2 regions of the Bradyrhizobium sp. 215_C5_N1_1 genome follow, and region 1 is predicted to be linked to the other one. Evidence: riboswitches for the same ligand, from Rfam matches in the RefSeq annotation. Region 1 holds a riboswitch; the other holds the start of a gene.
What was found. Region 1 has a riboswitch for glycine ahead of AB7G19_RS16135 (D-amino acid dehydrogenase). Riboswitches for the same ligand answer to the same signal wherever they lie in the genome.

Region 1 (11,753 bases):
CTCATGAGCCCGCTGTGGTGAAAAGGAATCTCCTGTCAGGAGATATTCGAGCGCCCGCTTCCGGCCTGCGAGCCGTGGCAGGCGCTGCGTGCCGCCGAAGGTCGGCGTGATTCCGATCGCAATCTCGGGCTTGGCAAAGCTCGCCCGCTCGCTCGCGACGGCGAGATGCACGGCTTCCGTGATCTCGCAGCCGCCGCCGAAGGCGATGCCGTTCACGGCGGCGATGATCGGCTTCGGAAACGCCTCCATGCGCGCCGTCATCGCCTGCCCGCGCCGCACGAAGGCCTTTACCGCCGCGTCCGGCCCGCATTTCACGCTCTCCGAGAACTCGGCGATGTCGGCGCCGGCCGAGAAGGCGCGGTCGCCCGCCCCGGTCAGGATCACGGCGCGGATATCGGCATCGTCCTCGATACGATCGAGGATCGCCATCAGGCGGTCGACGAGGGCGTAGCTCAGCGCATTGAGCTTGTTCGGGCGATTGAACGTCAGCAGCGCGACAGCGCCTCGCGTTTCGGAGAGTACGAGATCGGACAAGTGCAGGCTCCTTCCAGGTCGAATTCCAGGTCGAACAGGCGCGGAAGTCAGCCACAGCGGTCTTGTCGTGTATACTCACTAGACAGTATACATTCGCGATGTCAGGCAAAGGCGACACCACTCGCGAGCAGATCGTCATCGCGGCGACGCGCCTGTTCTATGGCGAAGGCATCAGGGCGGTGAGCATGGACGCGGTCGCCGAGAAGGCCGGCGTCACCAAGAAGACGCTCTATTATCACTTCACCAGCAAGGACGAGCTCGTCGCCGAGACCATCGCGGCCAGGGACCAGCCGACGCTGGAGCTCTATATGCGCTGGTTCGCCGAGACCGAGGGCACGGTGGCCGACAAGGTCCGCGGTCTCTTCACAAGGCTCGGACGCTCCGTTAATACGCCGCGATGGCGCGGCTGCGGATTCCTGCGCACCATCGCCGAGCTCGCAAACACCCCGGCACATCCCGCGGTCAAGGCCGGCGCGGCGCACAAGAAGCGTTTTGAAGCGTGGCTCGAAACCGAATTGCGCGGGCATGGCGTTGCCGGTGCAGCGGCGGTCGCGCGCCAGCTCGTGATCCTGCTCGACGGCGCCACGACCGTGATGCTGATCCATCGCGATCTCGACTATGTCGACACCGCGGGACGGTTGGCGCTCGGCCTGGTCGAGCAGGCCGCTAGCGCACGATGATGGACGAGGCGGCCCTTCCCGAGCCCGGCGACATCACCAATTCTTGTGCACCCGCCTGTCAGCCATCCCGAAACATGGGTTGTGCGACGCAGCATAACCGATAGAAAAGCCTCTGATTTTCAGAGGTGAGCTTTGTCCGACGTCAATGCCGACGATTGGGTGTCCTCGGGACACCGGCCCATGGGTTTTCCAGAATTCGTCATCGTGATCGCGTCCATCATGGCGCTGAATCCGCTTGCGATGGACATGATGCTGCCGGCGCTGCCCAACATCGGGGCAGCCTTCGCCATTCCCAACGCCAACCATCTTCAGCTGGTGCTCTCGACCTTCCTGATCGGCTTCGGTGCCGGGCAGTTCGTCATGGGCCCGTTGTCGGACCGCTTCGGGCGCCGCCCGGTGCTGCTCGGCGGCATGGCCGTCTATGCGGTGGCGAGCGTGCTGGCGGTCGCCGCGCCCTCGTTCGAGACGCTGCTGCTGGCGCGCGCGCTGCAAGGGCTCGGCACGTCGGCGACGCGCGTGATCGCGACCTCGATCGTGCGCGACTGCTATGTCGGCCGCCGGATGGCGAGCGTGATGTCGCTCGCCATGATGGTGTTCATCGCGGTGCCGGTGATCGCGCCCTCGTTCGGGCAGGCGGTGCTGCTGGTCACGCAATGGCGCGGCATCTTCGTCGTACTGATGCTCTACGGACTGCTCGCGCTCGCATGGAGCGTGCTGCGGCTGCCCGAAACCCTTCCGGAGTCCGAGCGCAGGTCGCTGGCGCCCGCAGACGTGCTCTCGGCGTTCCGGCAGACCGTGACCAACCGCCAGACCATCGGCTATGCGACGGCCGCCGGCAGCGTGATAGGCGCGCTCTTTGCCTATGTCTTCTCGGCGCAGCAGGTCTTCACCGGCGTCTATCATCTCGGCCATTATTTCCCGATTGCCTTCGCCGCGATCGCGGCCGGCACCGCGATCGCCGGCTTCCTCAATGCGAAGCTGGTCGGACGGCTGGGCATGCGCGTGATCTCGCACGGCGCGCTGACGCTCTACACCGCGGTTGCGGGCGTGATGCTGCTGACGGAAAGCCTCGGCATGCTGCCGCTCTCGTTGTTCATGGTGCTGTCCGCCCTGATGATGTTCTCGTTCGGCATGATGGTCGCGAACTTCACCGCACTGGCCATGGAGCCGCAGGGCCATATCGCCGGCACCGCCTCCTCGCTCTACGGCTCGATCACGACGCTGATCGGCATCGTCGTCGGCATGGCGATCGGGCAGAGTTTCGACGGCACGCTGCTGCCGTTCTCGGTCGGCTTCTTCCTGTCGACGCTGGCGGCGCTTGCGATCGTGCTGGTGGTGGAAAAGGGACGGCTGTTCAAGCCGCATCATCGTCCCATCGCATGAGGAACTTCCCGGCCGCGTCGATGTTGTACTGCAGCAATTCGAAAGGCCGCCTCATGGAACCGGAACATCGCGAAGACAACACCACCCCGGATCGGGCGGAAACGGAACGCTCGACGCCGGGCGCCGACCGAACTGCGTTCACTCCCCCCTTCGCGAGCGAAGGCCTCGAGCGAATCCGCGACAGCCACTGCTGAGCGCAAAGCCTAGTCCGTCGGGCGCCTGCTGGCGCTGAAGTCCTGCGCGGCGCTCTCGGGCGTCGCGCTGCTCGTTCGCGGTGGCACGATCAGCACGACCACGTCTCGAGTCAGGCCGGGCCTGCCCCATAGCGTCGCCTGCACGGTGAACTGGCGCTTGACGAAATGCTCGGCGCGCGCGGACACGGACTCCATCCACCTGCCGCAATAGTCCTGGCCGCTGAAACAGAGCGCGGCCCAGCCGCGATCCAGTGTCGTCTTTCGCGGCATGCCCCATGTGTACTGAAACTCGAACGGCCGCGCGTAGTACGGATGGTCCGGACTGTAGAACGCGGTCGCAAAGGCCAGCGAATCGTCGCCGCTGACGGCGCTGAGGGGCTCGCCGGTCAGCTCGTGCCATTCCCGGGTGAGCTCACTGGCTACCTGCGCGTAGAAATTCCGGCCCTCTTCGTAGCCGTGATTGTTGCGATAGGCGGCGTGAATCGGAGCGGCGACGAAGACAGCGGCGAGCCCAACGATTGCGGTGATGACCGTGACATCGACGGTGTAGAATCTTTCGATCGGGTAGCGCGTGCCGCAAACGATCAGCACGACGAACAGGAACAGCCCTTGCAGCGCCCATAGCGACGGCAGATCGGTGCCCATCGCCAGCGACGTCAGGACCGGCAGCACGATCGTGCCGATCGCAACGTAAAAAAGAAGCCGCAGGCCGGAACTCATCGCGGCGAAGTCGGCCGCAAATTGTTTCAGCCGTGTGCCGGCGATGATCACCCAGAAGACGGCCGATACGCTGATGGCCGCCACGAGTCCGAGCAGGAAGTTCTGCACCTCGCCGAGCGAGCTCACGAAGTTGCCGTTGGCGTGCGCCATCGCGTAGGTGAAGGCCGACGCGCCCGTCGTCGCGAGCCAGTAGATATGCGGCGACAACATCGCGACCCCGACCACGACCGATATCCACGGCGAAGCGGACGCGAAATAGGCGCGGCGCGCGGGATGCGCCAGCGCGGCAAATGCAAAGCTCGCCACGAGGAAGACCGAATAATATTTGCCGACCATCGCCAGCGCCGTCGTGCATCCTACGGCGACCGCCCAGGCCGCGCTGCGGGTCTCGAACGCGCGCAGAAAACACCAGGTCGCGAGCGGCCAGAGCGCAAGCAGCACCGTATTGGCATTGAAGCGCTGGGCGTGGAATTGATAGGCCGGCGTCAGCATCAGGAGCAGCAGCACCAGGATGCGTTTGTGCCCGGTCACGAACTGCCGTGCGATCCGGTCGACGAAAAACAGGGCGAGCCCGGCATTGGCCATCGCCATCAATTGCAGCGACCAGTCGCTGAGCGGGAAGACGGAGGTCCACACCGCCGTAACCCAGCCCATCAGCGGCGGATGCTTGTGGTAGCCCCACGCGAAACGGCGCCCGAGCGTCCAGGCCTCGAGGGTATCAGGGTGCAGGCCGCTGCCGGCATAGGCAACGACCAGATAGATCGTCCAGAGCGCGACAAAGCACACAATGAGAAGCGGAACGGCCCAACCCGCCTCGACGCCGTCGAGCCAGCGCAGGAAAGGCCGCCGCCATCGCGCCGGCGCGCGATCGGACCGCTCGGCCATCGCCCGAAATGAAAAATCAATCGACACGGGACTCAAATGCAGGAAGGAAGTGATGTGCGAACCGCGCACATCTATTTCAAGTCAGAAACAAATAGCAATGATTGGACACTGGAAGAGTTAAAAGCTGACGCGAGGCTGACAAACGAAAACGGCGCCGCTGATGACAGCGACGCCGCGTAACGCTCGGGGAAGGCGCGCTGGCGCGCCCTCGCCTTACTCGGTCTTGTCGATGTTCCAGAACACCGGCGTCGCCGGGCCGTCGAGCACGCCGGTGAGCGACTTCCGCCACGCGCTCGGCGCCAGATACTGGCCGAGCGGCACGTAGATCACCTGGTCATAGGCTTCCTTCTGGATCTCGGTCGCGATCTTCTTCTGATCGTCGAGCGAGGCGGCGCGGACGAAGTCGTCCTTGAGCTTCTCGATCTTGGCGTTTTCCGCCCAGCCGAACCAGCCCTTCTTGCCCTGGCCGCCGATCGACAGATTGGCGATCGGGTTGGACACGTCGGCGCTGACCCAGTTGGTGAAGAACATGTTCCAGCCGCCCTCCTTCGGAGGCTTCTGGCTGGCGCGCCGGCTGACCACCGTCTGCCAGTCGGTCGCCTGCGCGTCGACCTTGAAGCCGGCCTCGCGGAGCAACTGCACCGCGACCGTCGGCTGCGCCTTCAGCGTCACGACGTCGCCGGGCACCATGACCACGACGGGCGTGCCGTCATAGCCGGACTCGGCGAGCGCCTTCTTGGCTTCCGCCATGCCGTTGCCCTTGACCAGCGATTCCGAGCCGACGTCGGTCGCGAACGGCGTATCGCAGATGAAGAACGCACCGCAGATCTTGTAGTATTTGGGATTACCGACGAGCGCGTCGAGCACGTCCTTCTGGTTCATGGCCAGAAGTGCGGCACGGCGGATCTTCGGATTGTCGAAGGGCGGATAGAGGAAGTTCATGCGCCCAAGGGTCTGGTAGCCGAACTTGTTCAGCGTCTCGGTCTTGAGGTCGGCATTGCCTTCAAGCACGGGCAGCAGATCCCACGGCGGCACTTCCATGAAGTCGATGTCGCCCGATTGCAGCGCGTTCACTGCGGTCTGCGCATCCGGCATGGTGATCCATTCGACGCGATCAACCTTGACCACCTTGCCTCCGGCAGTCCAGCTCGACGCCTCCTTGCGCGGCACGTAGTCGGTGTTCTTGACGTAGACCGCCTTCACGCCGGGCTGGAATTCGCCCTGCACGAACTTGAACGGACCCGAGCCGATCTGCTCGGGGATCTGCTTGTCCGGCGGCGTTTCGGCGAGACGCTTCGGCATCATGAAGGCGACGCGCGAGGACGGCTTGCCGATGGATTCGAGCACGAGGCCGTAGGGCTCCTTCAGCTTCAGCGTGATCGTCTTGGGGTCGGTCGCCTCGATGCTCGCAGTAAACTGCATCATCTGCTGGCCCATGCCGTCGACCGCGGCCCAGCGCTTCAGCGAAGCGGCGCAGTCTTCCGCCGTCACCGGCGTACCGTCGTGCCACTTCAGGCCGTCGCGCAGCGTGAAGGTGTAGGTGAGCTTGTCGTCGGAGATCTTCCAGTCCGCCATCTGCGGCTGGATCTTGAAGTTCGAGTCCGTCGCGATCAGCGTGTCGTAGACCATGTAGCCATGGTCACGCGTAATGTAGGCGGTGGTGAAAATCGGATCGATGATGCGCAGATCCGAATGCATCACCGCGGTGATGGTCTTGCTGGCGGCGGCAAGTACCGGCGATGCCATCGCCGTCGAAAGCGCAACGACCGATAGCGCAAGTGTGGAGGCGAACGCGCGACGCCCCCGGCGCATCAAGCTCAACATAAAAGTTTCTCCTGACGTGAAACTGTTCAAAGGCAGGTTATTGGTTGAGCATTCGGTTCGTTCTTTAGGCGAACTAACCTCATGCGATGCCTTTGTCTTTCGAGACTTGCAGACAGTGTTGAGCGCGTCAATCCGGTTTCGCTGCAGCCCCAAGCGGCGCGCCCACGGGCTCCACAAAGATCGGTTTGGCTCTACAACGCTTTCCGCCAGTCCCGTCCGCGCCAATGCAATGCGCGTTCCATCTTTCGAAGCTTGAGAGACATTAAGATGAATCCAGCCAATCTACCCTTCGATTCCGAGGCGATGCTCGAGGGCCTGCGCACCTGGGTGGAATGCGAGAGCCCGACCTGGGACGCGGGTGCCGTCAACCGCATGCTCGATATCGCAGCGCGGGATATGGCGATCATGGGTGCGACGATCGAACGCATCGGCGGTCGACAGGGCTTCGGCGGCGTGATCCGCGCGCGCTTCCCGCATCCGAAACAGGGCGAGCCGGGCATCCTGATCGCCGGCCACATGGATACCGTCCACCCGGTCGGCACCATCGAGAAGCTGAAATGGCGGCGCGAGGGCGACAAGTGCTACGGCCCCGGCATCTACGACATGAAGGGCGGCAACTATCTCTCGCTGGAAGCGATCCGGCAGCTGGCACGTGCGTCCTTCACCACGCCGCTGCCGATCACCGTGCTGTTTACGCCCGACGAGGAAGTCGGCACGCCCTCGACGCGCGACATCATCGAGGCGGAGGCTGCGCGCAACAAATATGTGCTGGTGCCCGAACCGGGCCGCGCCGACAACGGTGTCACCACCGGACGTTACGCCATCGCGCGTTTCAATCTGGAAGCGACGGGCCGGCCGAGCCATGCCGGCGCGACATTGTCGGCCGGACGCTCGGCGATCCGCGAGATGGCGCGGCAGATCCTCGCCATCGACGCGATGACGACGGAGGACTGCACTTTCTCGGTCGGCGTCGTGCATGGCGGACAATGGGTCAATTGCGTTGCCACGACCGCCACCGGCGAGGCGCTGTCCATGGCCAAGCGCCAGGTCGATCTCGACCGCGGCGTCGAGCGGATGCTGGCGCTGTCGGGCACGTCCAATGATGTCACGTTCAAGGTGACGCGCGGCGTCACGCGCCCCGTATGGGAGCCGGATGCCGGCACCATGGCGCTTTACGAGAAGGCGCGCGGCATCGCCAAATCGCTCGGCACTGAGCTGCCGCATGCGAGCTCCGGCGGCGGCTCCGACGGCAACTTTACCGGCGCGATGGGCATCCCGACGCTCGACGGCCTCGGCGTGCGCGGCGGCAACGGCCACACGCTCGAGGAGTTCATCGAGGTCGAGAGCCTAGTTGAACGCGGGCGCCTGATGGCCGGCTTGCTGGCGACGCTCGACTGACGACGCAACTTCGCACTGCACAATGCGTTGGCAGTCGCGGTTTAAATTTAGCCTTGTCTAAAAATGAGGCGCATCGTACTGCTCGATTGTCCACGCGACGATGCGGGAGAGATCGCAACGAGAGTTCAGGCTTTCGTTGCGGCGCCGACGGAGCAACCGCCCCGGAAACTCTCAGGCAAAAGGACCGTATCGTCAGGACGATCTGGAGAGAGGCGGCGCGATCTTGGGATCGTGACGTCCACCGAAGGGGATAGTCCGGAGCTGACCTCGCCGAGGTCCGCAACGGATCAAGCTCTCAGGTAACCGTGACAGATGGGGCGCCGCCAACGGCCTTTGGCCGGCGGTTAGCCGACTCTAACTCACGGGAGCCCCGAACCTGCCATGACCCATATCGCCATCATCGGCGCCGGCATCACCGGCGTAACGACTGCCTATGCCCTGCTCGAACGCGGATACAAGGTGACGGTGCTCGACAAGCACCGCTACGCCGCGATGGAGACCTCCTTCGCCAATGGCGGACAGCTCTCCGCCAGCAATGCCGAAGTCTGGAACAGCACCGCCACGATCCTGAAAGGCCTGCGCTGGATGTTCCGGCGCGACGCGCCGCTGCTGATGAACCCGCGGCCGAACTGGCACAAATATTCGTGGATGAGCGAGTTCGTCGCCAATATCGGCAACTACCGCGCCAACACGGTTCAGACCACGCGGCTCGCGATCGAAGCCCGCAAGCATCTGTTCGAGATCGCGGAGCGCGAAGGCATCGACTTCGATCTCGAACGCCGCGGCATCCTGCACATCTATCACGACAAGAAGGGTTTTGAATCCGGCCTGCAGGTCAATGCGCTATTGAAGGAAGGCGGGCTCGATCGCCGCCCGGTGACGCCGGAGGAGATCCGCGCCATCGAGCCGACGCTGCGCAAGGACTATTTTGGCGGCTTCTACACGCCGTCGGATGCGACCGGCGATATCCACAAGTTCACGCGCGGACTTGCTGAAGCCTGCAAGCGGCGCGGCGCGACCTTTATCCACGAAGCCAACATCGATTCCATTGCCCAGGCAGGTGGCGGCTTTGTCATCGGCTGGGCTGGTCTTTCGGCCAGTGATGCTGTCGCATTCGCGCGCGGCATGCTGAAGGCGGATGGCGTCGTGGTCTGCGCCGGTGTGGCCAGCCGCCACTTCGCCGCCCTCCTCGACGAGCGCGTCAACGTCTATCCGGTGAAGGGTTATTCGATCACCGTTCAGCTCGACACTGCCGCAAGCCGCAATGCCACGCCGACCGTGAGCCTGCTCGACGAAGCCGCCAAGATCGTCACCAGCCGGCTCGGTGCCGATCGTTTCCGCGTCGCAGGCACCGCCGAATTCAACGACTTCAACCGCGACATCCGCGCCGACCGCGTGCAGCCGCTGGTCGACTGGGTGCGCAGCAACTTCCCCGGCGTCGAAACGTCCAAGGTCGTGCCCTGGGCCGGGCTGCGGCCGATGATGCCGAACATGATGCCCGTGGTGCGCGCAGGACGGATGCCGGGCGTGTTCTTCAACACCGGCCACGGCCATCTCGGCTGGACCTTGTCGGCGGCGACCGCGCAGATGATTACCGGGACCATCGACGGCTGGCGCGGGCTCAACGCACCGCCGACCGCACCCTCACTCAGGGTTGAGCGCGAGTTCCGCCATGCATCCTGAGTGGCCGATATCGGAGGCTCGGCGGCCTCTTGCGACCGCCTTGCCCTTGGCACACAATTTGCCCCGAAAGGTCGGCTTCTCCGGCCGGCTTTCCAGCCCGAGTGACAGGCGTGCATGATAGACAGAACCGATTCCACGGGGGCCTCTCGGCCCCACAAGTTCCGCAGCCGGAGATAGGTGCATGCTAGGTTATCTCATTCGCCGCGTTCTGGCCGCGGTGCCCGTGATGGGCGTCGTCGCGCTGTTCGTCTTCCTGCTGCTGCGGCTGACGCCGGGCGATCCCGCCGCCATTCTCGCCGGCGATAACGCGACGCCGGAACGGCTGGAACGCATCCGCGACTCGCTCGGCCTCAACGAGCCGCTCATCGTGCAATTCATCACCTGGGTGAACAAGCTGCTGCACGGCGATCTCGGGACGTCGCTGATCTCCAACCTGCCAGTCATGAAGATGATCAGCCAGCGCGTCGAACCGTCGATCTCGATCGCGCTCTCGACAATCATTCTGGCCGTCATCGTCGCCGTGCCCCTGGGCGTCATCGCGGCGTGGAAGCACGGCACCTGGATCGATCGTTTCGTGATGGGCCTCTCCGTGCTCGGCTTCTCCGTGCCGGTGTTCGTGGTCGGCTATCTCCTGATCGAGGTCTTCGCGATCGACCTGCGCTGGGTGCCGGTGCAGGGCTTCCGCAGCATCTTCAACGGCTTTGGACCGTTCTTCGAGCGCATCATCCTGCCGACCTGCGCGCTCTCGTTCATCTACATCGCGCTGATCGCGCGCATGACGCGTGCGGCGATGCTCGACGTGCTCGGTGAGGACTACGTCCGCACCGCCCGCGCCAAGGGCATCAACGAGGTCGCCGTGATGATGCGCCATGCGCTGCGCAATGCCGCGGTGCCCGTCATCACCGTGATCGGCACCGGCTTTGCGCTGCTGATCTCCGGCGTCGTCGTCACCGAGAGCGTGTTCAACATCCCCGGCATCGGCCGCCTCACGGTGGACGCGGTGTTGGCGCGCGACTACCCAGTCATCCAGGCGATGATCCTGCTGACGTCGCTGATCTATGTCGTCGTCAATCTCCTGATCGACGTCGCCTACACGCTGCTCGATCCCCGGATCCGGTACTAGGGCTAAGGATAGCAACAAAAATGTCCGTCGATAGCCTTCCCCAGTCGTCCATTCCGATCACGTCGCCATTGCGGCCGCGTTTCGGGTTCCTCACCTCGACGCCGATCATCGCGGCGGCCACGATCTTGCTCGCGCTGATCGTGCTGGTCTCGATCCTGGCGCCGCTGATCGCGCCGCACGATCCGGTCCAGCTTGCACCCTCGCAGCGGCTGAAGCCGGCCTCGGCGCAGTTCCTGCTCGGCACCGACGCCTATGGCCGTGACCTCTTGTCGCGCGTCATCTATGGCGGCCGCATCTCGCTCCTGATCGGCATCGGCTCGGCGATCCTGTCGATCGTCATCGGCCTTGCGATCGGCCTCGTCTCCGGCTTCTTCAAGCTGGTCGATGCCGTCCTGATGCGCGTCATGGACGGCCTCATGGCGATGCCGAGCATCCTGCTCGCGATCGCCGTGGTGTCGCTGTCCGGCGCCAGCATCTGGACCGTGCTGGTCGCGATCACCATCCCCGAAATACCGCGCGTGGCACGCCTGGTACGCTCGGTCGTGCTGTCCGCGCGCGAGGAGCCTTACGTCGAGGCTGCGATCTCGGTCGGCTCCAGCCTGCCGAAGATCATGTGGCGCCATCTGATGCCGAACACGATCGCACCGCTGATCGTCCAGGGCACCTATGTCTGCGCCTCCGCGATCCTGACCGAGGCCATTCTCTCCTTCCTCGGCGCCGGCATCTCGCCGGAGACGCCGACCTGGGGCAACATCATGGCCGAGGGCCGTCAGTATTTTCAGCTCAAGCCGACGCTGATCTTCTGGCCGGGCCTGCTGCTCTCGATCGCCATCCTCAGCATCAATCTGATCGGCGACGCCGCCCGCGACGCCCTCGATCCCCGCATGAAGCAGCGGGAGGGCAAGTGATGACGGATCAAGTGATGACCAAGCCAGTCCTCGACATCAACAACCTCGTCGTCTCCATCGGCAAGAAGCCGAAGGGCGCCAACATCATCGACGGCATCTCGGTCCAGGTGCACCAGGGCGAGACGCTCTGCCTCGTCGGTGAAAGCGGCTCGGGCAAGTCGGTGACGTCGCTGACCACGATGGGCCTGCTGCCGAAGGGCACGCTGGTGCCGACCGGCGGCAGCGTCAAGCTGGTCGGCGAGGAGATCCTCACCGCGACCGACCGCCGCCTGCGGCAGCTGCGCGCGACGCAGATGGCGATGATCTTCCAGGAGCCGATGACCGCGCTCAATCCCGTCGTGCCGGTTGGCCGCCAGATCGACGAGGTCTTGCGCGCCCACACCAATCTCGACGCCAAGGCGCGGAAGAAGCGCATTCTCGA
Region 2 (11,753 bases), 160 kb from region 1:
TGCAAGCCGGATGATTTCAACCATTCCTCAATGCGGGCGGCGACATCGGATTCGTGGGCCTTCTTCAAAAGAGCCTCTTGCTCTGGGGCCGCCTGCAATTGTTCTGCCTTTTCTCGCGCTAGTCTGGCTTCCTTGATGAGCCGCTCTCCAAGCACTCTATCCGGTTTGAATCGGAAGCGCTTCATGACTTCCTCCTGTCACAAAGTTCGCTCTGCTTAAAACTTTCAAGGGGCACAGAAGTTCTACGGAACTCTACACCTCATGTTCGCTTAGCGGAACACATTCGTTTGCGGTCCGTTCTTCAAATCCAAATCGGGCCACCGCGAAAATCAAACTAGGCCACCGCGCTCGGAAACCAGGCCAGCATCCGGGTACTGCCGAAATAGGCCACTCGGGATTGCAAAGTAGGCCACTGGTAGGAACTAAGGGATTGCCCGCCCTGTTGCATGTTGTTCCTCCCTCTAAAGGAACAGCCTTATGGCCGACGACAACAATAAAAATCCAAATGAGAAGCAGCCCGGCGAGAATCCGGACGGCAAGTACCATTTCAATCCTGGGAACATGGCCGGGAAGAAGCCCGGGGATCCGGAGCAGACTGCCGAAAACCGTGGCGAGCAGCCGCACGAGGACAAAGAAAAACCCGCCGGTTAGATGCCGGCCACTCGCAGATGCGAAGTAGGGCCACTATAGGACCGCACCGGACGGCGGCTTTATGGCCGGCCACTCACCGAAGAAAAATGGGAATGGATTGTTTATCCCAGGATCGGGCAAGGAGATCGCTTCGCAGGAATGGCTCCCACTAGAGCGGCCTCAAAGGGAGCGCGGGCCTACATCGATGAGAAGCTGGATGGAAAAGAGGCCGCCAACTGAGGCGGCCTCAAATCATCAGGATCAGCCAGACGATTAGGCCAGCGTTCACGGTGCCTACGGTGACAATACCTGTCTGAATAAGTCGCTCGGTCATGGTGTCACCCCCCGATTGAGAGGGAACCCTGCGCTCAATCGGAACGAGCGTCTATGCAGATTGTGCCAGACCCGGGAAATTTCGGTAATATATGACGGCGTGTTCCGCCCGTGAATACACCTTATGGTTGGCCCAGAACAAAACAGGCCACGTGTCATTTCAAACCAGGGCAATGTCGCCGGAAACAGGCCAGTACCAAAATCCGCGAAAGAACATATTGCGAACTTGGAACAAATAGGGTACATTACTTTTATCGCCGGCCCGCCCCGCCAATCGTTTGTCCCTCTAGCGAATCCTCGCCATAAGGAGCACGACCCAATGTCCAACACTGCCCTGCGTATCGTCGAAGGATCTTCCATGGACAAGAGTAAAGCTCTGGCCGCCGCGCTCTCCCAGATCGAGCGCCAGTTCGGCAAGGGCTCGGTGATGAAGCTCGGCAAGAACGACCGGTCGATGGATGTCGAGGCGGTGTCCTCGGGTTCCCTCGGGCTCGACATTGCGCTCGGGATCGGTGGTCTGCCGAAGGGGCGCGTCGTGGAAATCTACGGGCCGGAATCCTCGGGCAAGACCACGCTGGCGCTGCACACGGTGGCGGAAGCGCAGAAGAAGGGCGGAATCTGCGCCTTCATCGACGCCGAGCACGCGCTCGACCCGGTCTATGCGCGCAAGCTGGGCGTCAACATCGACGAGCTCCTGATTTCGCAGCCGGACACGGGCGAGCAGGCGCTGGAAATCTGCGACACGCTGGTGCGCTCGGGTGCGGTAGACGTGCTGGTGGTCGATTCGGTCGCGGCTCTGGTGCCGAAGGCCGAGCTCGAGGGCGAGATGGGCGACGCGCTGCCGGGTCTCCAGGCCCGTCTGATGAGCCAGGCGCTGCGCAAGCTGACGGCCTCCATCAACAAATCCAACACCATGGTGATCTTCATCAACCAGATCCGCATGAAGATCGGTGTGATGTACGGCTCGCCGGAAACCACGACCGGCGGCAACGCGCTGAAATTCTATGCCTCCGTCCGTCTCGACATCCGCCGCATCGGCGCGATCAAGGAGCGGGACGAAGTGGTTGGCAACACGACGCGCGTCAAGGTGGTGAAGAACAAGCTGGCGCCGCCCTTCAAGCAGGTCGAATTCGACATCATGTACGGCGAGGGCGTCTCCAAGATGGGCGAGATCCTCGATCTCGGCGTCAAGGCCGGCATCGTCGAAAAGTCCGGCGCCTGGTTCTCCTATGACAGCCAGCGCCTCGGCCAGGGCCGCGAGAACTCGAAAGCGTTTTTGAAAGCCAACCCCGACATCACCGCCAAGATCGAGACCTCGATCCGCCAGAACTCCGGCCTGATCGCCGAGCAGATTCTCGCCGGTGCACCGGAGCGTGACGCCGACGGCGAGGAGCCGGCGGACGAGTAAGGCCTAACGCGAAGAACTTTCGCGAGGAGCGGGCGCTGAGGACGTTGAGTTGCCGACGTCGTCAGTGCCCGTTTCGTTTTGTGGGGCGTTCGCGATGAAACGCGTGATCCTGACCAGTTCGTCCGGCGTCGGTCTTGCCCATGCGGATCGCGCCGACATGGTCGTGCCGTTCATCTTTCGCTTCGTTTCGGGGCCACTGCCTACCTCGCATCACCTCGAGCAATACCTGACGGGAGGCTATGTCAGAGGCGATCCGGAGGTGCGTTGGTCCGATCTTGTTGGCCGGTTGCCTCAGACCGGTCTCGCGCACAAAGAGACAGGCCTGATTTGGTTTTGCGAGACCTATGGCGTCGATCTCATCGAGCTGTGGTTCGACCCTGAGCCCAATAGTCAGTTGCAACTGATCTGGATCCTCGATTATTTGCGGTCCCATCCATCGATCACCGATCGTCTGAGATTGCGACGTGTCAATTTCGATCTGCGCGGAGCGGACGGCACAGAGCTTCGCGATCGTATGGTGCGGGAATTGGAGGTCGCGGACTGCGACTTCGAGATCGCCAACATGGCCTGGGAAGCCTACCGGGCGCCAACGCCGGAGCTCTGTTTCGGATTGCTCGGCAGGGATTTCCCCAGGCTGCCCTTCCTGAAGCCTGCGATGGAACAATTGCTGGCAGAACTGCCATCACCAATCACCGGACTAGGTACGACGGAAGCGCGGCTTCTCGACCTGATTGCGCGGGGGCACAACCGTACCAAGGAGCTGTTTCAACCGGACGGTCCGCTGCAAACGCGCGTGTTCGATCAATGGGAATTGGGCCCGCTGCTCGAAGGGCTTGGGTCCGGCCCAATGCCGGTGATCACGGGTCTCGATCCGAAACTCGCGACGCTGGCCCCGCACGATGCGCGAGGCCGCAACGCCGCCTTTCGCCGAAGCCGGCTATCGCTCACCGAATTTGGGGAAGCGGTCCTTGAAGGCCGGGAGGATTTCCGCCGTCAAACCCCGATCAGACGCTGGTGGGGCGGAACGCTTCTGACCAACGAACGGCTGTGGCGTTGGGACCGACAGAACCGTTCGCTCGTTGCACCCTTGATACGCGTTCGGGGACGTAGGGTGGGCAAAGGCGCGCAAGCGCCGTGCCCACCATATTCCAACGCGCATAAAGGTGGTGGGCACGCTTCCGCCTTCGCTCTTCGAGCTACGGCGGACAAGTCGCTTTGCCCACCCTACGAAGCTACGATCCCTTACTCCGCCGCTTCCGCGTAATCGCTCACCGGCGGGCACGAGCACACCAGGTTGCGGTCGCCATAGACGTTGTCGACGCGACCGACCGGGCACCAGTATTTGTCGGTGCGCGAGACGCCGTCGGGAAAGCAGCCCTCGGCGCGGGTGTAGGCGCGATTCCAATCGTCGTCCGCGATGTCGTGCACGGTGTGCGGGGCGTGACGCAAAGGCGAAGCCTCGATCTTGAAGCGGCCGGCCTCGACCTCGGCGATCTCCTTCCGGATCGCGATCATGGCGTCGCAGAACCGGTCCAGCTCCGCCTTCGATTCCGACTCGGTCGGCTCGATCATCAGCGTCCCCGGCACCGGAAAACTCATGGTCGGGGCATGGAAGCCGTAATCGATCAGGCGTTTTGCGATGTCGTCCACGGTGACGCCCGACGTCGTCTTCAGCGCGCGCGGGTCGACGATGCACTCATGTGCGACGCGGCCCTTCGCGTTCTTGTAGAGCACCGGGAAGTGCGCATCGAGGCGCGCGGCAATGTAGTTGGCGTTGAGGATCGCGATCTCGGTGGCGCGCTTCAGGCCGTCACCGCCCATCATCAGAATGTAGATGTAGGAGATGGTCAGGATCGACGCCGAGCCGAACGGCGCGGCCGAGACCGGGCCGACCGGTGCTTCGGCTTGCGTCGCCGGATGACCGGGCAGGAACGGCGCGAGATGCGCCTTCACGCCGATCGGGCCCATACCGGGGCCGCCGCCGCCATGCGGGATGCAGAAAGTCTTGTGCAGGTTGAGATGGCTGACGTCGGCGCCGTAATCGCCGGGCCGCGACAGGCCGACCTGCGCGTTGAGGTTGGCGCCGTCCAGATAGACCTGGCCGCCATGGCCGTGCACGATGTCGCAGATCTCGCGGATGTGCTCCTCGAACACGCCATGTGTCGAGGGATAGGTGATCATGACCGCGGCGAGATCGGCCGAATGCTTCTCGGCCTTGGCGCGGAGATCGTTGACGTCGACGTCGCCGTTCTTTTCGCAGGCGACCACCACCACGTCCATGCCGACCATCGCGGCCGAAGCCGGGTTGGTGCCGTGGGCGGAGGAGGGGATCAGGCAGATTTTTCGGTGCGTCTCGCCGCGCGCGGCATGATAGCCGCGGATCGCGAGCAGCCCGGCATACTCTCCTTGCGCGCCCGAATTCGGCTGCAGCGAGATCGCGTCATAGCCGGTGATATCGCACAGCCATTTTTCCAGCCGCGCGAACAGTGCGTGGTAACCCTTGGCCTGCTCGCGCGGGGCGAACGGGTGCAGGCTGCCGAACTCCGGCCAGGTCAGCGGCATCATCTCGGTCGTCGCGTTCAGCTTCATCGTGCAGGAGCCGAGCGGGATCATGGCGCGGTCGAGCGCGAGGTCGCGATCGCTGAGCTTGCGCATGTAGCGCAGCATCTCGGTTTCCGAGCGATGCGCGTGGAACACGGGATGGGTGAGGAAGGCGGTGGTGCGCTTGAGCGACTCCGGCAGCGCCTCGCGCGTGGTGGCGTCGATCTCGGCATAGGTGAGCGTGCCGCCGAATGCGCGCCAGACCGCTTCGACGGTTGCCGGCGTTGTGGTCTCGTCGAGCGCGATGCGCAACGCCGTCTCACCGACGCTCAGGTTGATCTTCTCGGCAGCCGCGCGCGCGACGATCTCGGCGCGCTTGGCACCGGCGTCCACGCTGAGCGTGTCGAAGAAGCTATCCGACTGCGGCGCAAAGCCGAGCTTGCGCAAGCCCGCTGCGAGCACGGCGGCGCGGCGATGCACGTTGCGCGCGATCTGCGAGAGACCCTCGGGGCCGTGATAGACCGCGTACATCGAGGCGATCACGGCGAGCAGCACCTGCGCGGTGCAGATGTTGGAGGTCGCCTTCTCGCGGCGGATGTGCTGCTCGCGGGTCTGCAGCGCGAGGCGATAGGCCGGCATCCCGCGCGAGTCCACGGAGAGGCCGACGATGCGGCCGGGCAGCGAGCGCTTCAGTGCATCGCGCACCGCCATATAGGCCGCGTGCGGCCCGCCATAACCCATCGGCACACCGAAGCGCTGCGCCGAGCCGATCGCGATGTCGGCGCCCAACTCGCCGGGCGAGGCGAGCAGCGTCAGTGCCAAGAGATCGGCGGCAACGATCGCGAGCGCGCCCTTGGCCTTCAACGTCGCGATCGCGGGCCTGAGGTCGCGCACGGCGCCCGAGGAGCCCGGATATTGCAGCAGCGCGCCGACCACGTCGGCCTTGTCGAGATCGGCGAGGGGATCACCGACGATCAGGGTCCAGCCCAGCGGCTCGGCGCGGGTGCGCATCACCGCCAGCGTCTGCGGATGCACGTCCTTGTCGACGAAGAAGGCTTTTGCTTCGACCCGCGAGTGGCGCTCGGCGAGCGCCATGGCTTCGGCCGCGGCGGTCGCCTCGTCGAGCAGCGAGGCGTTGGCGACGTCGAGCCCGGTGAGGTCGCAGATCATGGTCTGGAAGTTGAGCAGCGCCTCCAGCCGGCCCTGGCTGATCTCGGGCTGGTAGGGCGTGTAGGCCGTGTACCAGGCCGGGTTCTCCAAAATGTTGCGCTGGATCACCGCGGGCAAAACCGTGCCGGAATAGCCCTGGCCGATCAGCGAGGTGAAGACCTGGTTCTCTCGCGCGAGCTCGGCCATGTGCGCGATCGCCTCGGTCTCGCTCAAGGGCTTGCCGAGGTCGAGCGGGGCGGTCTGCCGGATCGAGGCCGGCAGCGTCTCCGCCATCAGGGCGTCCACGCTCTTGGCGCCGACGGCCTCCAGCATTGCGGTGACGTCGCGCGCCGACGGGCCGATGTGGCGGCGAACGAAGGTGGCGGCGGTGTCGCCATTGGATTTGCGGTGCGCGGTCATCATGGGTCCTCGCTTTAGATTTCGCTGTCGCCGTCATGCCCCGCGAAGGCGGGGCATCCAGTAAACGCAGGCGTCACGGCTTGAGCCGAGAAGCCGCGGCGTACTGGATCACCCGCCCCAGTGCGCAGTGCGCACAAGGCGGGTGATGACACCGAATATGAGGTCAGAGTTCGCTTCATCTCACGCCGTATGTGCCTTGTAGGCGGCCTCATCCATGAGGCCGCCGAGCTCGCTCTTGTCGGCAATTCTGATCTTGAAGAACCACGCCTTGCCTTGCGCGTCCGAGTTCACCAGCGCCGGCTCGGCGGCGAGCGCGTCGTTGGTCTCGAGCACTTCGCCCGTAACAGGCGCGTAGACGTCGGAGGCGGCCTTCACCGACTCCACGACGGCGGCGGCTTCGGCCTTCTTCAGCGCACGGCCGGCTTTGGGCAGCTCGACGAACACGACGTCGCCGAGCTGGGACTGCGCGTAGTCGGTGATGCCGACGGTGGCGACGTCGCCGTCGATGGCCAGCCATTCGTGGTCGGAGGTGTACAGCGTCGTGGTCATTGTCTTGTCCTCAGCGTTTGTAGGTGTTTTTCACGAAAGGCATGGCGGCGACCGTGAGCGGCAGCCGCTGGCCGCGCACCTCGGCGAACAGTTTTGTATCGAGCGCGCTCGATGCCGTGGGCACGTAGCCCATCGCGACCGGCGCATTCAGGCTCGGGCCGAAGCCGCCCGAGGTGACCTTTCCGATCGGCTCGCCGCCGGCGTCATCCGCAAACAGCAGCGCGCCCTCGCGCACCGGCGCGCGGCCTTCCGTACGCAGGCCGACGCGGCGGCGGCTTGCGCCGTTATCGAAATGAGCGAGGATCGCATCAGTGCCGGGAAAGCCGCCGGTGCGCGCGCCGCCGCTGCGGCGACTCTTCTGCACCGACCATTCCAGCGCGGCCTCGACCGGCGTGGTGGCGGTGTCGATGTCGTGGCCGTAGAGGCAGAGCCCGGCTTCCAGCCGCAGGCTGTCGCGGGCCCCTAAGCCGATCGGCATCACATCGGGATTGTCCAGCAGCGTTTTGGCGAGGCGCTCGGCATCGGCCGCGGGGACCGAAATCTCGAACCCGTCCTCGCCGGTGTAGCCGGAGCGCGAGACGAAGCAGTCGAGGCCGGCGACCTTGTGCGGGCCGGCATCCATGAACTTCATGGCGGGCGCCTCTGCACACAATTTCGCCAGCACCGCTTCCGCCTTCGGGCCCTGCAGCGCGATCAGGGCGCGGTCTTGAAGCGAATCGATGATGCAGTCGTCCGAGAGATGCGCGCGCAGATGCGCCTCGTCCGCTTCCTTGCAGGCGGCGTTGACGACCAGGAACAGGTGATCGCCGAAATTGGCGACCATCAGATCGTCGAGAATGCCGCCGTCCGGATTGGTGAACTGGGCATAGCGCTGCCGTCCCGGGGCGATCGCCACGATATCCTGCGGCACCAGCCGTTCCAGCGCGCGGGCGGCGTCCTCGACCTTGCCCGACTTCGGCCGGAGCGCGAGCTGGCCCATATGGGAGACGTCGAACAGGCCGGCGGAGGAACGGGTATGGAGGTGCTCTTTCAGGACGCCCGCGGGGTACTGAACGGGCATGTCATAGCCCGCGAACGGCACCATCTTGCCGCCGAGGGAGACATGAAGCCCGTGAAGGGGCGTACGTTTGAGGGAATCTTGGTCGTGGCGCGCAAGCATTACGGGGCCCTCGGCGGTTCCCCGGGGACGATTCCCCGATGGACACCAGTCGAAGCCCCATCTGTCGCTGTGCCTGAGAGTATTATCCCGTCGGCGGACGCAGTCCGGGCCAACCCTTATGAAAAGGTATTTGCCCGTCGGCGCCTCTTTCCAGATGTCGTCAAAGCCACGCGGTCCTTTTGCCTGAGAGTTTCCGGGGCGGTTGCTCCTTCGGCGCCGGCACCAAAGCCGGTCTCTCCCGACGTGGCCGTACGATACAGATGGGTACAGACCACAGGCCGGCCAAGCCTGTCAACGCGCACCTGGCGGCTTTCAACGGGATTGCAAACGGGATTGCGCGCCTGCGGCAACTCACTGATCTCCTTGCACAGTTTCTGGACAGCGCAGCTGGCCTTGTCTAAAAGCGCTTTGACCCGCAGATATCAGCCCAAATGCCCGGTTTGGATGGCGTATCGCGGGTCCAAGCACACCCGATTGGATGAACATGAGCGGCGTCAACGAGATCAGGTCGACCTTTCTGAACTTCTTTGCCGAGAACGGCCACGAGATCGTGTCGTCCTCGCCATTGGTGCCGCGCAACGATCCCACGCTGATGTTCACCAATGCCGGCATGGTGCAGTTCAAGAACGTCTTCACCGGCGTCGAGAAGCGGCCCTATCAGCGCGCCACCACGTCGCAGAAATGCGTGCGCGCCGGCGGCAAGCACAACGACCTCGACAATGTCGGCTACACCGCGCGCCATCTCACCTTCTTCGAGATGCTCGGCAATTTCTCGTTCGGCGACTATTTCAAGGAGCGCGCGATCGAGCTGGCCTGGACCCTGATCACGCGGGAGTTCGGGCTCAAGAAGGACAAGCTGCTCGTCACCGTCTACCACACCGACGACGAGGCGGCCGGGCTGTGGAAGAAGATCGCGGGCTTCTCCGACGACCGCATCATCCGCATCCCGACCTCGGACAATTTCTGGGCGATGGGCGACACCGGGCCGTGCGGCCCGTGCTCGGAGATCTTCATCGACCGCGGCGACCACATCTGGGGCGGACCTCCGGGCTCGCCGGAAGAGGATGGCGATCGCTTCCTCGAATTCTGGAATCTCGTGTTCATGCAATACGAGCAGGTGACGAAGGAGGAGCGCGTGGATCTGCCGCGTCCCTCGATCGACACCGGCATGGGGCTGGAGCGCATGGCCAGCATCATGCAGGGCGTCGACAGCGTGTTCGAGACCGATCTGTTCCGCCATCTGATCGATGCGACGTCGTCGGCGCTCGGCGCCGGGCCGAACGAGCAGACCGTGGCCTCGTTCCGCGTCATTGCCGACCATTTGCGTTCCTCGGCCTTCCTGGTCGCGGATGGCGTGCTGCCCTCCAACGAGGGCCGCGGCTATGTGCTGCGCCGGATCATGCGCCGCGCGATGCGCCATGCGCAGCTGCTGGGTGCCAAAGAGCCGCTGATGCATCGCCTGGTCTGGGCGCTGGTCCGCGAGATGGGCCAGGCCTATCCCGACCTGATGCGCGCGGAGAATCTGATCGAGGAAACGCTGCGGCTGGAAGAGACCCGCTTCCGCAAGACGCTGGTGCGCGGCCTTGCCATCCTCGACGAGAAGAGCGCGTCCCTGAAGAAGGGCGACATGTTTGACGGCGACGTCGCCTTCACGCTGTACGACACCTACGGTTTCCCGCTCGACCTGACCCAGGACGCACTGAAATCGCGCGGCATCGGCGTCGACCAGGCCTCCTTCACCGACGCGATGGAGCGCCAGAAGGCCAAGGCGCGCGAGTCCTGGAAGGGTTCGGGCGAGGCGGCTTCCGAAGCGATCTGGTTCCCGCTGCGCGAGAAGCTCGGGGCCACCGAATTCCTCGGCTATGAGACCGAGAGTGCCGAAGGCGTGGTCTCCGCGCTGGTGAAGGACGGCCAGGAAACCGCGAGCCTCAAGGCCGGCGAGACCGGCGCGATCGTGCTCAACCAGACGCCGTTCTACGCGGAATCAGGCGGTCAGGTCGGCGACACCGGCGTGCTCAGCGGCGAGGGCGGCATCAAGTTCCGCGTCACCGACACGCAGAAGAAGCTCGGCGATCTCTTCGTTCACGTCGGCACCGTGGAGAGCGGCGAGCTGAAGCTCGGCACCGCGCTGCAGCTCGAGGTCGATCACGGCAGGCGTTCCTCGATCCGCGCGCACCATTCGGCAACGCATCTCATCCACGAGGCGCTGCGCCAGGTGCTCGGCGACCACATCGCCCAGCGCGGCTCGATGGTCGCGCCGGATCGTTTGCGTTTCGACTTCGTGCATCCGAAGCCGATCACGGCGGAAGAGCTTGCCCGCGTCGAGGACATCGCCAACGACGTGGTGCTGGAGAACGACGAAGTCACGACACGCGTGATGGGAGTCGATGAAGCGCGCGAGGCCGGCGCGCGCGCGCTGTTCGGCGAAAAGTATGGCGACGAGGTCCGCGTCGTCTCGATGGGCCGGACCGCGCGGGAGCGCGGCACCAACGCGCTCGGCTGGTCCGTCGAGCTCTGCGGCGGCACCCATGTGAAGCGCACCGGCGACATCGGCCTGATCACGCTGACCGGCGAGAGCGCGGTCGCCTCCGGCGTGCGCCGCATCGAGGCGCTGACCGGCAACTACGCGCGCAGGCACGCCAACGAGACCATGGCGCTGGCGAAGACCGCGGCCAACGAGCTGCGCACCTCGATCGACGACGTCCCGGCGCGCATCACAGCCCTGATGGAGGAGCGCAAGAAGCTCGAGCGCGAGCTCTCCGACGCCCGCAAGAAGCTCGCGATGGGCGGCGGTACATCCGTCGGGAACGGCGCAGCCGCAGGCGTGCGCGAGGTCGGCGACGTCAAGCTGATGGCGCGCGCGGTCGAGGGCATCGAGATGAAGGATCTCAAGAGCCTTGCGGACGACGGCAAGAAGCAGATCGGCTCCGGCGTGGTCGCCATCGTCGGCGTCACCGAGGACGGCAAGGCCGGGATCGTGGTCGGCGTCACCGCCGATCTCACCGCGCGCTTCAATGCCGTGAACCTGGTGCGCGTCGCCTCCGAGGCGCTCGGCGGCAAGGGCGGCGGCGGCCGGCCCGACATGGCGCAGGCTGGCGGTCCCGATGGCGCCAAGGCGCCCGAGGCGCTCGCGGCGATCGAAAAAGCGATGGCAGGCGCGTAAACGGCCATGCGCCTCGTTCCGCGAGGACGTGGCTCGGCCGATCCCAACCTAAGGGATCGCCTGTACGAATTGCTGGAGCACGATCCGCTCGCCTACTCGATCGGGTCGCGCTTCATCCAGGTGATCATCAGCGTCATCGTGCTCGACGTGGTCGCGATGATCCTCGCCTCGGTGCCGGAGCTCGACGCGCGGTTCGACACGCTGTTCAGCGCGGTCGCCGTCCTCGCCGTCATCGTGTTCGCGCTCGAATATCTGGCGCGGCTGTGGACCGTGGCGGGGCACACCCAGCGCAACGGCTCCGCGCTGTCCGACCGGCTCTCTTATGCCTTCTCCGCGCTCGGTATCATCGACCTCATGGCGTTCCTGCCGGCCGCGATCGTGCTGGCCACCGGCCGGCACGC

Region 2: another riboswitch for glycine. It lies ahead of gcvT (glycine cleavage system aminomethyltransferase GcvT); the one in region 1 lies ahead of AB7G19_RS16135 (D-amino acid dehydrogenase).

The regions. Positions count from the first base shown of each region.
Region 1 is NZ_CP197228.1:3,425,903-3,437,655, reverse strand. It holds gene AB7G19_RS16165 (crotonase/enoyl-CoA hydratase family protein) at 1-534, opposite strand, end outside; gene AB7G19_RS16160 (TetR/AcrR family transcriptional regulator) at 633-1,214, shown strand; gene AB7G19_RS16155 (multidrug effflux MFS transporter) at 1,395-2,597, shown strand; gene AB7G19_RS16150 (glycosyltransferase family 39 protein) at 2,801-4,396, opposite strand; gene AB7G19_RS16145 (ABC transporter substrate-binding protein) at 4,610-6,220, opposite strand; gene AB7G19_RS16140 (M20/M25/M40 family metallo-hydrolase) at 6,488-7,618, shown strand; glycine riboswitch at 7,712-7,815, shown strand; glycine riboswitch at 7,819-7,932, shown strand; gene AB7G19_RS16135 (D-amino acid dehydrogenase) at 8,000-9,301, shown strand; gene AB7G19_RS16130 (ABC transporter permease) at 9,483-10,424, shown strand; gene AB7G19_RS16125 (ABC transporter permease) at 10,445-11,332, shown strand; gene AB7G19_RS16120 (ABC transporter ATP-binding protein) at 11,347-11,753, shown strand, end outside.
Region 2 is NZ_CP197228.1:3,263,770-3,275,522, forward strand. It holds gene AB7G19_RS15305 (hypothetical protein) at 1-185, opposite strand, end outside; gene AB7G19_RS15310 (hypothetical protein) at 478-651, shown strand; gene recA (recombinase RecA) at 1,283-2,371, shown strand; gene AB7G19_RS15320 (hypothetical protein) at 2,466-3,635, shown strand; gene gcvP (aminomethyl-transferring glycine dehydrogenase) at 3,614-6,481, opposite strand; gene gcvH (glycine cleavage system protein GcvH) at 6,662-7,030, opposite strand; gene gcvT (glycine cleavage system aminomethyltransferase GcvT) at 7,041-8,189, opposite strand; glycine riboswitch at 8,352-8,440, opposite strand; gene alaS (alanine--tRNA ligase) at 8,674-11,352, shown strand; gene AB7G19_RS15345 (cyclic nucleotide-gated ion channel) at 11,359-11,753, shown strand, end outside.